One region of the Streptomyces sp. BJ20 genome, then DNA from elsewhere that is predicted to be linked to it. Evidence: riboswitches for the same ligand, from Rfam matches in the RefSeq annotation. Region 1 holds a riboswitch; the other holds the start of a gene.
What was found. Region 1 has a riboswitch for S-adenosylmethionine ahead of MTR79_RS25700 (aminotransferase class V-fold PLP-dependent enzyme). Riboswitches for the same ligand answer to the same signal wherever they lie in the genome.

Region 1 (7,887 bases):
AGCAGCACCGGCGGGCAGTTGAAGATCTCGTCCTTGATCTGCCGGCACAGCCCCATGCCGCCCATCGGCACGGCCTCGCCGTCCAGGACGCACACGTCGACGCCGCCCCGCTCCAGCTCCGTGAGCACGGCCGCCGGCGTCGCGCACTCCAGGAACTCCACGAGGGGCACGTCCGGCGCCGGCCGCCGCCCGGTGGCGAGCCGCACCTGCTCCCGGGTGTTGGCGTCGTCGCTGTAGACCAGCACCGTGGCGGTCGCCTGCATTGTTCCTCCACGCGTAAGAGAGAGGGCACGGCTCTGTCGGGAACTTCGGGTACCGATGGCGCGGATGCTACCCCCTCGGACCGCCCGTCAACACCGGTTCGGACACGGCTTCGAACGGGGCCTCCCTGGGCCATACGGGCAGTCCAGGAGGGGCGAACACACCGAACGGCACCCCCGGGAGTGAGGGCGGGATAAGCGACCGACATAATGTCGGCGTGGCGACAGCAACGACAGTAGACACCGGGCACGCGCACCCGTCGGTCAACCGACCGAACCTCACCAGCGTCGGAACCATCATCTGGCTGAGTTCCGAGCTGATGTTCTTCGCGGCCCTCTTCGCGATGTACTTCACCCTGCGATCGGTGACCGGACCCGACTTCTGGTCGGAGAAGGCCGACCTGCTGAACTTCCCGTTCTCGGCGACGAACACCACGATCCTGGTGCTCTCCTCGCTCACCTGCCAGCTCGGCGTCTTCGCCGCCGAGCGCGGTGACGTGAAGAAGCTCCGGATGTGGTTCATCGTCACCTTCATCATGGGCGCGGTGTTCATCGGCGGCCAGGTCTTCGAGTACACCGAGCTGGTCAAGCACGAGGGCCTGTCCCTCTCCTCCGACCCGTACGGCTCGGCCTTCTACCTGACCACCGGCTTCCACGGCCTGCACGTGACGGGCGGCCTGATCGCCTTCCTGCTGGTCCTGGGCCGGACCTACGCGGCCCGGAGGTTCACACACGAGCAGGCGACCGCGGCCATCGTCGTGTCCTACTACTGGCACTTCGTCGATGTCGTCTGGATCGGCCTCTTCGCCACGATCTACATGATCAAGTAGGCGGGCCCTCATCCGCGCGCGCTGACCACAGCGCACCCAACAGAAGCATCGACGCAGAAGATCCTGACACCGGGGTAATCCGTGAAAAAGCTCTCCGCACGACGACGCCATCCGCTGGCGGCGCTCGTCGTCCTACTCCTCGCGCTGGCATGCACCGGGGGGCTGTACGCCGTGTTCGCACCCGCGGACAAGGCGCAGGCCGACGAAACCGCCCAGTCCCTCACCATCGAGGAGGGCAAGAAGCTTTACACCGTCGGCTGCGCGAGCTGCCACGGCACCGGCGGTCAGGGCACGTCCGACGGCCCGAGCCTGGTGGGCGTGGGCGCCGCGGCGGTCGACTTCCAGGTGGGCACCGGCCGTATGCCGGCCGCCACCTCGCAGGCCGCGCAGATCCCGGACAAGCCGGCCGTCTACAACCAGGCCCAGATCGACCAGCTGGCGGCGTACATCGCCTCGCTGGGCGCCGGCCCGGCCATCCCGACCGAGGAGCAGTACGGCCCCGAGGGCGCCGACGCTGCCAAGGGCGGCGAGCTGTTCCGCAACAACTGCGCGCAGTGCCACAACTTCACCGGCAAGGGCGGTGCGCTCACGCACGGCAAGTACGCCCCGAGCCTGGAGGGCGTCACGCCCAAGCACATCTACGAGGCCATGCTCACCGGCCCGCAGAACATGCCCTCCTTCCCCGACACCACCCTGTCGGAGCAGAACAAGAAGGACGTCATCGCGTACCTGAACGCGGTCAACGGCGAGGAGACCGAGAGCCCCGGCGGCCTGTCGCTGGGCGGGCTCGGCCCCGTCTCCGAGGGTCTGTTCGCCTGGGTCTTCGGACTCGGCGCGCTGATCGCGGTCGCCGTCTGGGTCGCCGCTCGGACCGCAAAGGCCAAGAAGTCATGAGTAGCCAAGACATTCCCGAAGAGAACCTGCCCGCAGCGCAGGACACCAGCCACGGCGCGGTGAAGCCCGCGGACGAGCAGAACCCGTTCGCCGACCCGGGCCTCCCGCCCCACGAGCCGCGGGTGCAGGACATCGACGAGCGGGCCGCCAAGCGGTCCGAGCGCACGGTCGCCCTGCTGTTCACGGTGTCGATGCTGGCCACCGTCGGCTTCATCGCCTCGTACGTGACCATCCCGGTCGACAAGTCGGTCTACATCTGGCCGATCGGTCACATCAGCGCGCTGAACTTCGCGCTGGGCATGACGCTCGGCCTCGCCCTGTTCTGCATCGGCGCCGGCGCGGTCCACTGGGCCCGCACGCTGATGTCGGACCACGAGCTGGCCGACGAGCGTCACCCGATCGAGGCCGCTCCCGACGTCCGCGCGAAGGTCATGGACGACTTCCGCCAGGGCGCCAAGGAGTCGGTGCTCGGCCGCCGGAAGCTGATCCGCAACACCATGTTCGGCGCGCTGGCCCTGTTCCCGCTCTCCGGCGTGGTCCTGCTGCGCGACCTCGGCCCGCTGCCCGGCACGAAGCTGCGCCACACGCTGTGGTCCAGGGGCAAGCTGCTCGTCAACATGAACACCAACGAGCCGCTGCGTCCGTCGGACCTGATCGTGGGTTCGCTGACCTTCGCCAAGCCCGAGGGCCTGGAGGAGCACGACCACGGTTTCCAGACCGAGATCGCCAAGGCCGCCCTGATGCTCGTCCGTATCAAGCCGGACGACATCAAGGACAAGCGCGCGCTCGAGTGGTCGCACGAGGGCATCCTGGCGTACTCGAAGATCTGCACCCACGTCGGTTGCCCGATCTCCCTGTACGAGCAGCAGACGCACCACGCGCTCTGCCCCTGTCACCAGTCCACCTTCGACCTCTCCGACGGCGCCAAGGTGATCTTCGGTCCCGCCGGTCACCCGCTGCCGCAGCTGCGCATCGGCGTGAACGACGAGGGTTACCTCGAAGCGCTCGGCGACTTCGACGAGCCCGTCGGCCCTGCCTTCTGGGAGCGCGGATGAGTACTACGACGACACCCGAGTCCCGCGCACGCGGGAAGGCGCCGGCCGGCGAACGCGTCGCCGACTGGGCCGACGGCCGGCTGGGGATCTACTCCCTGGCCAAGGCCAACATGCGCAAGATCTTCCCCGACCACTGGTCGTTCATGCTGGGTGAGATCTGCCTGTACAGCTTCATCATCATCATCCTCACGGGTGTGTACCTGACGCTGTTCTTCCACCCGTCGATGAACGAGGTGGAGTACCACGGCAGCTACGTCCCGCTGCAGGGCCAGCTGATGAGTGAGGCCTACAAGTCGACGCTGGACATCAGCTTCGACGTCCGTGGCGGTCTGCTCATCCGGCAGATCCACCACTGGGCCGCGCTGATCTTCGTGGCCGGCATGTTCGTGCACATGATGCGCGTGTTCTTCACCGGCGCGTTCCGCAAGCCGCGTGAGATCAACTGGCTGTTCGGCTTCCTGCTGCTCGTCCTGGGCATGTTCACCGGTTTCACCGGCTACTCGCTCCCGGACGACCTGCTCTCCGGCACCGGTATCCGCTTCATGGAGGGCGCGATCCTGTCCGTGCCGATCGTCGGCACGTACCTCTCGTTCTTCCTCTTCGGCGGCGAGTTCCCCGGCGACGACTTCGTGGCCCGGTTCTTCTCGATCCACGTCCTGCTGCTGCCGGGCATCATGCTCGGCCTCGTGGTGGCGCACCTGATCCTGGTCTTCTACCACAAGCACACGCAGTTCCCGGGTCCCGGAAAGACCAACAAGAACGTGGTCGGCATGCCGCTGCTGCCGGTGTACATGGCCAAGGCCGGAGGCTTCTTCTTCCTGGTCTTCGGTGTGCTCGCGGCCGTCGCCGCGATCGCCACGGTCAACCCGATCTGGTCCATCGGCCCCTACCGGCCCGACATGGTCTCCACCGGCGCCCAGCCCGACTGGTACATGGGCTTCTCCGAGGGTCTGATCCGTGTCATGCCGGGCTGGGAGATCAACTTCTGGGGTCACACGCTCGTCCTGGGCGTGTTCATCCCGCTGATGATCTTCCCGCTGGTCCTGGCCGCCATCGCCGTGTACCCGTTCATCGAGTCCTGGGTCACCGGCGACAAGCGCGAGCACCACATCCTGGACCGCCCGCGCAACGCCCCGACGCGCACCGCGTTCGGTGTCGCCTGGATGACGCTGTACTTCGTGCTCCTCGTCGGCGGCGGCAACGACATCTGGGCAACGCACTTCCACCTGTCGATCAACGCCATCACCTGGTTCGTCCGGATCGCGTTCTTCGTCGCCCCGGTCGTGGCGTTCATCGTCACCAAGCGGATCTGCCTCGGCCTCCAGCGCCGGGACAAGGAGAAGGTGCTGCACGGCCGCGAGTCGGGCATCATCAAGCGCCTGCCGCACGGTGAGTTCATCGAGGTCCACGAGCCGCTCAGCCAGGAGCAGCTGTACACCCTCACCGCGCACGAGCAGCCCAAGCCGCTCGAGCTCGGCCCGGAGGTCGACGAGAACGGCGTCCGGCGCAAGGTGAAGGCCAGCGAGAAGCTGCGCGCGAAGCTCAGCAAGGGCTTCTACGGCGAGGAGTCGCAGATTCCGAAGCCGACCGTCGAGGAGTACAAGGAGATCACGAGCGGCCACGGCCACCACTGATCCCGGAGTTTCTCCACACGTCGCCACACGACAGCGAAGGGCCCCCGTCCGTTCTGCGGACGGGGGCCCTTCGCCGTGCCCGCGGCTGGATAGGGTGGGTGCGGGACCCGTCCGGTCCCCGAGGACCCGCTACGACCGTCAGGAGCGACCATGAGCGCTGTGACCCCCGCTGGAGGCGACACCGCGGCGGGCCGCTCCTGGCCCGCCCTGTTGAACTCCCTCCTCGACGGCCGGGACCTGACCGCCGACGAGGCCGCCTGGGCGATGGACCTGATCATGCGGGGCGAGGCGACCGACGCGCAGATCGCCGGGTTCGCGGTGTCCCTGCGGGCCAAGGGCGAGACCGTCGACGAGATCACCGGCTGCGTGCGGGCGCTCTACGACCACGCCAACGTGATCGAGGTACCCGGCGCCACCGTCGACATCGTCGGCACCGGCGGCGACGGCGCCAAGACGGTGAACATCTCCACCATGTCCTCGATCGTCGTCGCCGGCACCGGCGCGAAGGTCGTCAAGCACGGCAACCGCGCCGCGTCCTCCGCCTCCGGCGCCTCCGACGTGCTGGAGAAGCTGGGCGTCAACCTCGAACTGACCCCGCGCCGGGTCGCCGAGGTCGCCGAGGAGGCCGGCATCACCTTCTGCTTCGCGGTGAAGTTCCACCCGGCGCTGCGCCATGTGGCCGCCGCCCGCGGCCAGCTCGGCGTCCGCACCGTGTTCAACTTCCTCGGCCCGCTCGCCAACCCGGCGAAGGTCGAGGCGCAGGCCGTCGGCGTCGCCGACGCCCGGATGGCGCCCATCATGGCCGGGGTGTTCGCCGGGCGCGGCAACTCCACCCTGGTGTTCCGCGGCGACGACGGCCTCGACGAGCTGACCACCACCGGCACCTCCAGGGTGTGGGTGGTCCGCGACGGCAAGGTCACCGAGGAGACCTTCGACCCGCGCGACGTCGGCATCGAGCTGGTCCCGGTGGAGGCGCTGCGCGGCGCCGACGCCTCCTACAACGCCGAGGTCGCCCGACGGCTGCTGGACGGCGAGCGCGGCCCCGTGCGGGACGCGGTCCTGCTGAACTCCGCGGCGGCGCTGGTGGCCCTGGAGCCCGGCAGCGGCACGCTCACCGAGCAGATCCGCGCCGGGATGGAGAAGGCCGCCGAGTCCATCGACTCCGGCGCCGCCAGGCGCGTCCTGGAACGCTGGGTCGCCGTCACCAACGCGTAGATCCTTCGTACGGCCGTCCCGCCATCCGATACGGGTTGCGGGACGGCCGTCGCCTCACGTACGTTCCCTCTCAGGTCATGAGTGACAGCCATCAGGCCCCGGCCGGCTGTCCGGCAACCCTCCGTCCGTGGCGGGGTGCCCCGGGTGAAGACCAGGCCGTGAGCAGCAGGGCTCACGGCAAGCGCGGACCCCTCGCACACCAGGGGTCCTGGTCGTCGAGGAGTCTTCTGTGAGCAAGCGAATGCGCTAGGGCCTTTCGTTCGGATCAGGCCGGTTGTGAGGCGCGGTGCGTCTTCGGCCGACCCGAGCGGGGTCCGGTGCGTGCAGCTGCAAGGCGGAGGAGGGCGTCAACGCGGAGCGTTGGCAACCGACGACAACGCCGCAGATGCGCGTGCCAGGGCCCGCGACGCCAGGGTGATCCGAACGGAAGGCCCTGAGGGCGTCGAGCCCCGCCTCCGCACACCCTTGTCACTTCCTTCTCCGCGCTGGAGCGACGCGTCGCGCCGTCCGCTCGCGCGAAGATCCGCCCTGCCCTTGGGAGTTCCGTCATGCCTGCTGCCGCCACCGCCACCGCCGTCGCCGCCGAGCCCTCCGTCTGCGCCCCGCTGCCCGTCCTCGGCCGGGACGTCGCCGTCCCCCTCGTCACCGGCGGCGAGGTCACCTACGCCGCCCTCGACCAAGCCGCCAGCGCCCCTGCCCTCCAGCGTGTCTGGGACGACGTGGCCGCCTACGCCCCCTACTACGGCAGCGTCCACCGCGGCGCCGGCTACCTCTCGCAGCTCTCCACCGACCTGTTCGAGAACGCCCGCCGTACCGTGGCCGAGTTCCTCGACTGCCGGGACGGGGACGAGGTGGTGTTCACCCGGTCCACCACCGACTCCCTCAACCTGCTCGCCGCCGCCCTGCCCGACGGCTGCGAGGTCTTCGTCTTCGAGACGGAGCACCACGCGGCGCTGCTGCCCTGGCGGCGGGCGGGCCGGGTGACCTTCCTCGACGCCCCCGACAGCCCCGCGCAGGCCGTCGCGGCCCTGGAGCGCGCCCTCGCCGACCGCGACCCCTACGGCCCCGCCCTGGTCTGCGTCACCGGCGCCTCCAACGTCACCGGCGAGCTGTGGCCGGTCCGCGAACTCGCCGCCGCCGCACACGCGCACGGCGCCCGGATCGTGCTGGACGCCGCCCAGCTCGCCCCGCACCGCGCGGTGTCCGTGCGCGAGCTGGACGTCGACTGGGTCGCCTTCTCCGGGCACAAGCTGTACGCGCCCTTCGGCTCCGGGGTGTTGGCCGGGCGTGCCGACTGGCTGCGCGAGGCCGAGCCGTACCTCGCCGGCGGCGGCGCCAGCCGCACGGTCGTCCGGCGCGCGGACGGGGGCGTGGACGTGCGGTGGCACGAGACCGCCGCCCGCCACGAGGCCGGCTCGCCCAACGTCATCGGCGCCTACGCCGTCGCCTCCGCCTGCAAGGCGCTCACCGAGGCGGGGTTCGAGGCGCTGGCCGCGCGGGAGGACGCGCTGGTGCGCGCGGTGCGGGAGGGGCTGGCGGACGTGCCTGAGGTGCGCTTCCTGTCCCTGTTCGGCGACGACGCGCCCCGGGTCGGGGTGCTGTCCTTCGTGGTCGACGGCTGGAACAGCTCCCATTTCGCGGCGGCGCTGTCCGCGGAGTACGGCATCGGGGTGCGGGACGGTCTGTTCTGCGCGCACCCGCTGGTGCGGAGGCTGCTGGGCGGCGACACGGGCGGTGCGGGGGAGTGCGGGGCGCCGGAGCCGGGGGCGCTGAACGCGATCCGGGTCAGCTTCGGGGCCGGGACGCCGGAGGAGCATGTCGCGCGGTTCGTGCGGGCGGTGCGGGAGCTCGTGCGGGACGGGGCGCGGTGGACGTACCGGACGGTGGACGGGCGGTGCGTGCCCGGCGCGTCGGGGCGCGCGTGAGCGGTCCTCGCCCCCGCCGCCCCTTCCCGTCCCTGGGGGCTGCGCCCCCAGACCCCCTCGTCCTCAAGCGCCGG
Region 2 (7,887 bases), 1.3 Mb from region 1:
CCCCCGGCACGCCGCCCGGCGAGAACTGACGGGTCATGGGCGCCATGACGATGCGGTTGGGCACGGTCAGCCCGTTGAGGGCGACCGGCCGGGCCAGGGTCTCGGCGGCTCGTCCGGTGGTCGCGGAGGCGGCGACGGTCATCAGGAGAACTCCTCGCGGATACTCGACGGTATGTGTACGTGCATATAACGCACTCCTCGTCGAACCCGCATGCGGAGGTGAGCATTCCCGCCCTCCCCCGTCCACGTCCGTGACGCCGGTCACCCTGTGCGGCGCCCGGACACGCCGAAGGGCGGCACCCCCTGAGCGGGGAGTGCCGCCCTCCGGATCTCGGACGGGTCCGAACCTGACGGGTCAGGCTCAGAAGTCCATGTCACCGCCCGGCATGCCGCCGCCGGCCGGGGCCGCGGCCTTCTCCGGCTTGTCGGCGATGACGGCCTCGGTGGTGAGGAACAGCGCGGCGATCGACGCGGCGTTCTGCAGCGCGGAGCGCGTCACCTTGGCCGGGTCGATGATGCCCTCGGCGATCATGTCGACGTACTCGCCGGTCGCGGCGTTCAGGCCGTGGCCGACCGTGAGGTTGCGGACCTTCTCCACGACGACGCCGCCCTCGAGACCACCGTTGACGGCGATCTGCTTCAGCGGGGCCTCCAGGGCGAGCTTCACGGCGTTGGCGCCGGTCGCCTCGTCACCCTCGAGCTCCAGCTTCTCGAACACCTGGGAGGCCTGGAGCAGGGCCACGCCACCACCGGCGACGATGCCCTCCTCGACGGCCGCCTTGGCGTTGCGCACGGCGTCCTCGATGCGGTGCTTGCGCTCCTTGAGCTCCACCTCGGTGGCGGCGCCGGCCTTGATGACCGCGACACCGCCGGCGAGCTTCGCCAGGCGCTCCTGCAGCTTCTCGCGGTCGTAGTCCGAGTCGCTGTTCTCGATCTCGGCGCGGATCTGGTTCACGCGGCCCTGGACCTGGTCGGCCGAGCCGGCACCGTCGACGATGGTGGTCTCGTCCTTGGTGATGACGACCTTGCGGGCCTTGCCCAGCAGGTCGATCGTCGCGTTCTCCAGCTTGAGGCCGACCTCCTCGGAGATGACCTCGCCGCCCGTGAGGATGGCGATGTCGCCGAGCATGGCCTTGCGGCGGTCACCGAAGCCCGGGGCCTTGACGGCGACGGACTTGAAGGTGCCGCGGATCTTGTTGACGACCAGGGTCGACAGGGCCTCGCCCTCGACGTCCTCGGCGATGATCAGCAGCGGCTTGCCCGACTGCATGACCTTCTCCAGGAGCGGGAGCAGGTCCTTGACGTTGGAGATCTTGGAGTTCGCGATCAGGATGTACGGGTCGTCGAGGACGGCCTCCATACGCTCCATGTCGGTGGCGAAGTACGCCGAGATGTAGCCCTTGTCGAAGCGCATACCCTCGGTGAGCTCCAGCTCCAGACCGAAGGTCTGGGACTCCTCGACGGTGATGACGCCTTCCTTGCCGACCTTGTCCATGGCCTCGGCGATGAGCTCGCCGATCTGGGTGTCGGCGGCGGAGATGGAGGCGGTGGAGGCGATCTGCTCCTTGGTCTCCACGTCCTTCGCCTGCTCCAGCAGGGCGGCGGAGACGGCCTCGACGGCCTTCTCGATGCCGCGCTTCAGGGCCATCGGGTTGGCGCCGGCGGCGACGTTGCGCAGGCCCTCCTTGACCAGGGCCTGGGCGAGAACGGTCGCCGTGGTCGTACCGTCACCGGCGACGTCGTCCGTCTTCTTGGCGACTTCCTTGACCAGCTCGGCGCCGATCTTCTCGTACGGGTCCTCGAGCTCGATCTCCTTGGCGATGGAGACACCATCGTTGGTGATCGTGGGGGCGCCCCACTTCTTCTCGAGGACGACGTTGCGGCCCTTGGGGCCGAGCGTCACCTTCACGGCGTCCGCGAGCTGGTTCATGCCGCGCTCGAGGCCGCGCCGCGCCTCCTCGTCGAACGCGATGATCTTGGCCATGTGAAGTGGTCCCTCCAGGACTGGGGGTGATTCCTTCGGACCGCGCCCGCGCCCGCGACGGACGGCTCGCCGGCCGTGTGGTTCCTTGCCCCACGTGACCTGGCGGGCCTCACCGACCCGGTCCTTCGTTGTCACTCTCACCTTCAGAGTGCTAACGCCAATGATTAGCACTCGACCCCCGAGAGTGCAAGACGCTTCGCTGGCGCGTAGGCGCGCGCACCGGATGCACCAAGGGTTCGCGCCCCGATCAGCCCCGGGCGAACACGGCGCGTCCGGGCATGACGAAGGGCCCGCACCCCGGAGGGTGCGGGCCCTGTCGCCGGCAGAAGATGTCGCGTGCTGCTGGTAGCGCGTTCAGGCGGTGACGCGAACCATGTCGGCCTGCGGGCCCTTCTGACCCTGCGAGATCTCGAACTCGACCCGCTGGCCCTCTTCAAGGGTGCGGTAGCCGTCCATCTGGATCGCGCTGTAGTGGACGAAAACATCCGCACCACCGTCGACCGCGATGAAGCCGTACCCCTTCTCCGCGTTGAACCACTTGACGGTGCCCTGAGCCATGCCTAACTCCCCTATTACTGGCCCTTGCACAGATCCACACTTCGCGGACCCGGGTCAGACCTCACCCCCCAACGGTTGGGGGCGTGCGCCGGAACGCGTCGACCGCGGCTGAATGTATCTGTCCAACTGCCGTCTGCAACAGGTCAATCGGACGAGAAATCTGGACGCCACCGGTCCGGAATGTGACATGAATTCGCCAGAATTCAGGGCAAGTCGGGCCGGGCAAAGGAGACAAAAGCCGCGAAAGGAGCCCGCACTTTGGCTACATCCAGTCGGGTCTGCGGCAGGAATTCAGGGTTCCCGATCTATGGATCGGGAGCGCGTTCCCCAACTCTACCGCGCTCAACCTCATGGAATTACCCCCTCCGGATCTCTCACGGAGGGGGCAAAGTCCCAAACGCTCGGTAACGGTCATTACCGAAGGTAATGATCAGCCTCCGGCGACCGCCGGGATGATCGAGACGCCGGCGCCCTCCGGGGTGGCCGTCTCCAGCCCCTGCTCGAAGCGCACGTCGTCGTCGTTGACGTACACGTTCACGAACCGGCGCAGCTTGCCCTGGTCGTCCAGCACCCGCGCGGCGATGCCGGTGTGGTTCTTCTCGAGGTCCTGGATGACCTCCCCGAGGGTGGCCCCCTCGGCGGGCACCTCGGCCTTGCCCCCCGTGTAGGTGCGCAGGATGGTGGGGATGCGGACGGTAACGCTCACTTTGAACCTCCGGTCAGGTAGAACACCCAGGGGCGCGGGGAACTGCGCGAACAACCCCCACCGGCCCGCGGACGATGACGAAACGAGTCTCAGACAAGCCCGGCCTCACGGAACGACTCCAGGCTGGGACGAATCGTCGCCGTCAGTCCCGTCCCCGCCACGGCGTCCAGCGTCTTGAGCCCGTCCCCGGTGTTCAACACCACCGTGGTGAGGGACGGATCCAGCACCCCGTCCTCGATCAGCTTCTTCGTCACGCCGACCGTGACCCCGCCCGCGGTCTCCGCGAAGATCCCCTCGGTCCGCGCCAGCAGCTTGATCGCCTCGACCACCTGCGCGTCCGTGACGTCCTCCACCGCGCCGCCCGTACGACGCGCGATGTCCAGGACGTACGGCCCGTCCGCCGGGTTGCCGATCGCCAGCGACTTGGCGATCGTGTCCGGCTTCTGCGGGCGGACGACGTCGTGCCCGGCCTTGTACGCCGTGGAGACCGGCGAGCACCCCTCGGCCTGCGCACCGAAGATCTTGTACGGCTTGTCCTCGACGAGCCCGAGCTTGATCAGCTCCTGGAGCCCCTTGTCGATCTTCGTGAGCTGCGAGCCGGAGGCGATCGGGACGACGATCTGGTCCGGGAGCCGCCAGCCGAGCTGCTCGCAGACCTCGTACGCGAGGGTCTTGGAGCCCTCGGCGTAGTACGGCCGCAGGTTGACGTTGACGAAGCCCCAGCCCTCGCCGGCCGGGTCGCCGATCAGCTCGGAGCAGAAGCGGTTCACGTCGTCGTAGTTGCCCTCGATGCCGACGAGTTCCCCGCCGTAGACGGCGGCCATGACGATCTTGCCCTGCTCCAGGTCGTGCGGGATGAACACGCAGGAGCGGAAGCCGGCCCGGGCGGCGGCGGCGCCGACCGCGCCGGCCAGGTTGCCGGTGGAGGAGCAGGACAGCGTGGTGAAACCGAAGGCGCGCGCGGCCTCCAGGGCCTGGGCGACGACCCGGTCCTTGAAGGAGTGCGTGGGGTTGCCGGAGTCGTCCTTGACGTAGAGGCCGCCGGTGACGCCCAGCTCGCGGGCGAGGTTGTCCGCCTGGACGAGCTTGGTCCAGCCGGGGTTCAGGTTGGGCTTGGTCGCCACGTCCGCGGGGACGGGCAGCAGCGGCGCGTAGCGCCAGATGTTCGCGGGACCCGCCTCGATGCGCTTGCGGAGCTCTTCGGTGTCGTAGCCCGAGAAGTCGTAGGCGATCTCCAGCGGGCCGAAACACTCCTCGCAGGCGAAGACCGGGCCGAGGGGCACGCGGTGGCCGCACTCGCGGCAGGACAGCGCGGCGGCGGGACCCAGGTCTACGGAGTTCGCGGTGTCGGTGGTGCTTGCAACAGTCTGCACAGCCATGGAGGCGAGGCCCTTTCTCCTCATCTTCCTCACGACGCACTTCGCCGTGAGACGGATTTGGCACCTTCCCTAGCCGGGAGCCTCGCCACGTCCGCGTGACAGGAACCGACTGGAGGGTTGCCGGGGCTTCATCGGGCCGTATCCCTCTGCCCCTCTGGATGAGCGGTGTTCAGTTGTGCGCCCCGACACCCCCCGGGATGCGGGGTCCGTCGGCGCTGTTCAAGACTGTAACCGAAGGCCCTGACGGCGGAGAGAGCCGTCCGAACACCGAGATGGATCACCCCGGTCAGTGAGGAGTCCGCCGTGCTGGAAGAAGTCGAGCGCTGGCTGATCGAGCGCTCCTGGTCGGTGTCCGACCGCCCTCTGCACCGGATCCTGGCGGCGAAACGCGCCTCGGGACAGACCGTGAGCGTGGTGCTGCCCGCGCTGAACGAGGAGGCCACGGTCGGTGACATCGTCTCCGTCATCCGACACGACCTGGTGCTCCAGGCGCCCCTGGTCGACGAGGTCGTGGTGATCGACTCCGGCTCCACCGACCGCACCTCCGAGGTGGCCGCGGCGGCGGGCGCGACCGTCGTCCACCGGGACGCCATTCTGCCCCGTCTGCCGGCCGTACCCGGCAAGGGCGAGGTGCTGTGGCGGTCCCTGCTGGTCACGCGCGGCGACATCGTGTGCTTCGTCGACGCGGACCTGAGGGAGTTCTCCTCGGACTTCGTCACCGGGATCGTCGGCCCGCTGCTCACCGATCCGGACCTCCAGCTCGTCAAGGCCATGTACGACCGGCCGCTGACCGTGGCCGGCGGCAGCGCCACCGGCGCGGGCGCCGGGCAGGGCGGCCGGGTCACGGAGCTGATGGCCCGCCCGCTGCTCAACATGCACTGGCCGCAGCTCGCCGGGTTCGTGCAGCCGCTGGGCGGCGAGTACGCGGCCCGCCGCGGCCTCCTGGAACAGCTTCCGTTCCCCGTCGGGTACGGCGTCGAGCTGGGCATGCTGGTCGACGCCCTGCACCTGGTGGGCCTGGACGCGCTGGCCCAGGTTGACGTGGGAGTGCGCAAGCACCGGCACCAGGACGGGCAGGCGCTCGGCCGGATGGCCGCCGCGATCTACCGCACCGCACAGCTGCGGCTGGCCCGCGCGCATCTGCTGCGGCCGTCGCTGACCCAGTTCGAGCGCGCCGGGGACGCCTTCGAGCCCTGCACGCACTCGGTGGACACGGAGGAGCGGCCGCCGATGAGGGACATCGCGGAGTACATGGCGCGCCGGGTGGCCTGAGCCCGCCGGCCGGCCCGACGCAGCCGCGTGGCGCGACCTCGTCGCCCGCCGGCCGGTGTGACGCACCGGCACGTTTGAGGCCCCGGGGGCCGGGCTAGGTTGAGGCGTATGGCTTCAAGCTTCGGTGCAGCTCAGGTGCTGGTCGCCTCCAACCGGGGGCCGGTGTCGTACGCGGTGGCGGACGACGGTTCGCTGAGGAGCAAACGGGGCGGTGGGGGACTGGTCTCCGGCCTCTCGGCCATCGGCCCCGAGTCGGGCGCGCTGTGGGTGTGCTCGGCGCTGTCCGACGACGACCGCGAGGCCGTGCGGCGCGGGGTCGGAGAGGACGGCGTGCGGATGCTGGACATCCCGGCGGGCGTGCACGCGGACGCGTACAACGGCATCGCGAACTCGGTGCTGTGGTTCGTCCACCACATGCTGTACCAGACGCCGCTGGAGCCGGTGTTCGACGCGGAGTTCCGCAGCAAGTGGGCGTCCTACGAGACGTACAACCGCGCGTTCGCCGAGGCGCTGGCCGAGGAGGCCGCCGAGGGCGCGGCCGTCCTGGTGCAGGACTACCACCTGACCCTGGTCCCCGGCATGCTCCGCGAGCTGCGCCCCGACCTGCGCATCGGGCACTTCTCGCACACGCCGTGGGCGCCGCCCGAGTACTTCGCGATGCTTCCCGACGACATCGCGCGGCAGGTGCTGCGCGGCATGCTCGGCGCCGACCGGCTCGGCTTCCTCACCCACCGCTGGGCGGACGCGTTCACCGCGTGCTGCGAGCGGTTCGCCGGCGGGCTCGGCGACACCCGCGTCGGGGTGCACGGCCTGGGCGCCGACGCGGACTTCCTGCGCGCCCGCTCGCACGAGGCGGACGTCCACGAGCGGATGGCCGCGCTGAAGGAGGAGATCGGCGAGGGGCGCCGGACGATCGTCCGCGTCGACCGCACCGAGCTGTCCAAGAACATCGTGCGCGGCCTGCTGGCGTACCGGCAGCTGCTGGACGACCGGCCCGAGTGGCGCGAGCGCGTGGTGCACGTCGCCTTCGCCTACCCGTCCCGGCAGGACCTCGCCGTCTACCGCGACTACACGGCCGAGGTGCAGCGGCTCGCCGAGGAGATCAACGACCGGTACGGCACGCCCGGCTGGCGCCCGGTCGTCCTGCACGTCAAGGACGACTTCGCCCGCTCCCTGGCCGCGTACCGGCTGGCCGACGTGGCCCTCGTCAACCCGATCCGCGACGGCATGAACCTGGTCGCGAAGGAGGTCCCGGTGGTCTCCGACGCGGGCTGCGCCCTGGTGCTGTCCCGCGAGGCCGGCGCCCACGAGGAGCTGGGCGAGGACGCGATCACCGTGAACCCGTACGACGTCGTGCAGACGGCCGAGGCCCTGCACGAGGCGCTGTCCATGCGCCCCGAGGACCGCACGGAGCGCGGCAAGCGGCTGGCCGCGGCGGCGACCGCGCTGCCACCGGCACGGTGGTTCCTGGACCAGCTGGAAGCGCTGCGTGGCGGAACCGGACGCTGACCCGCGGACCCGCCGGCGGGCTCTCCACGGGCCCTGACGCCGTGCGGCCGACGTGCCCGGGCGCGGCCCGGCGGATCCGGCCGCGACCGGAACGGCCCCTCGCGCAGGCGTGACATCCGGCAGGCGTGGATAGGTTGGGGCACATGGCCAGTCATACGGATTCCACGGACCCCGCAGCGCTGCCGACGCCCGCCACGCAGGCCGGGCGGGACGGGCTCGACGCGCTCCTGGCCCACCCGGGCAAGGCGCTGATCGGGCTTGACTTCGACGGCACGCTCGCGCCGATCGTCGCCGACCCCGAGCAGGCCCGCGCCCACCCGGACGCGGTGCCCGCGCTCGCCGCGCTCGCCCCGAAGGTCGCGGCGGTGGCCGTCGTCACCGGCCGCCCGCCGGGTGTCGCGGTCCGCCACGGCGGTTTCGCGGGTGTGCCCGGTCTCGAGCACCTGGTGGTGCTCGGCCACTACGGCGCCGAGCGCTGG

Region 2: another riboswitch for S-adenosylmethionine. It lies ahead of thrC (threonine synthase); the one in region 1 lies ahead of MTR79_RS25700 (aminotransferase class V-fold PLP-dependent enzyme).

What each region holds. Positions count from the first base shown of each region.
Region 1 covers NZ_CP094918.1:5,682,851-5,690,737, reverse strand. The annotation lists gene MTR79_RS25730 (response regulator transcription factor) at 1-263, opposite strand, end outside; gene MTR79_RS25725 (heme-copper oxidase subunit III) at 479-1,090, shown strand; gene MTR79_RS25720 (c-type cytochrome) at 1,172-1,984, shown strand; gene MTR79_RS25715 (Rieske 2Fe-2S domain-containing protein) at 1,981-3,039, shown strand; gene MTR79_RS25710 (cytochrome bc complex cytochrome b subunit) at 3,036-4,673, shown strand; gene trpD (anthranilate phosphoribosyltransferase) at 4,824-5,888, shown strand; SAM riboswitch class IV at 5,962-6,078, shown strand; gene MTR79_RS25700 (aminotransferase class V-fold PLP-dependent enzyme) at 6,437-7,813, shown strand.
Region 2 covers NZ_CP094918.1:6,994,693-7,002,579, forward strand. The annotation lists gene MTR79_RS31425 (NADH:flavin oxidoreductase) at 1-142, opposite strand, end outside; gene groL (chaperonin GroEL) at 362-1,984, opposite strand; gene MTR79_RS31435 (cold-shock protein) at 2,339-2,542, opposite strand; gene MTR79_RS31440 (MoaD/ThiS family protein) at 2,973-3,248, opposite strand; gene thrC (threonine synthase) at 3,338-4,627, opposite strand; SAM riboswitch class I at 4,645-4,792, opposite strand; gene MTR79_RS31450 (glucosyl-3-phosphoglycerate synthase) at 4,931-5,899, shown strand; gene MTR79_RS31455 (trehalose-6-phosphate synthase) at 6,008-7,408, shown strand; gene otsB (trehalose-phosphatase) at 7,552-7,887, shown strand, end outside.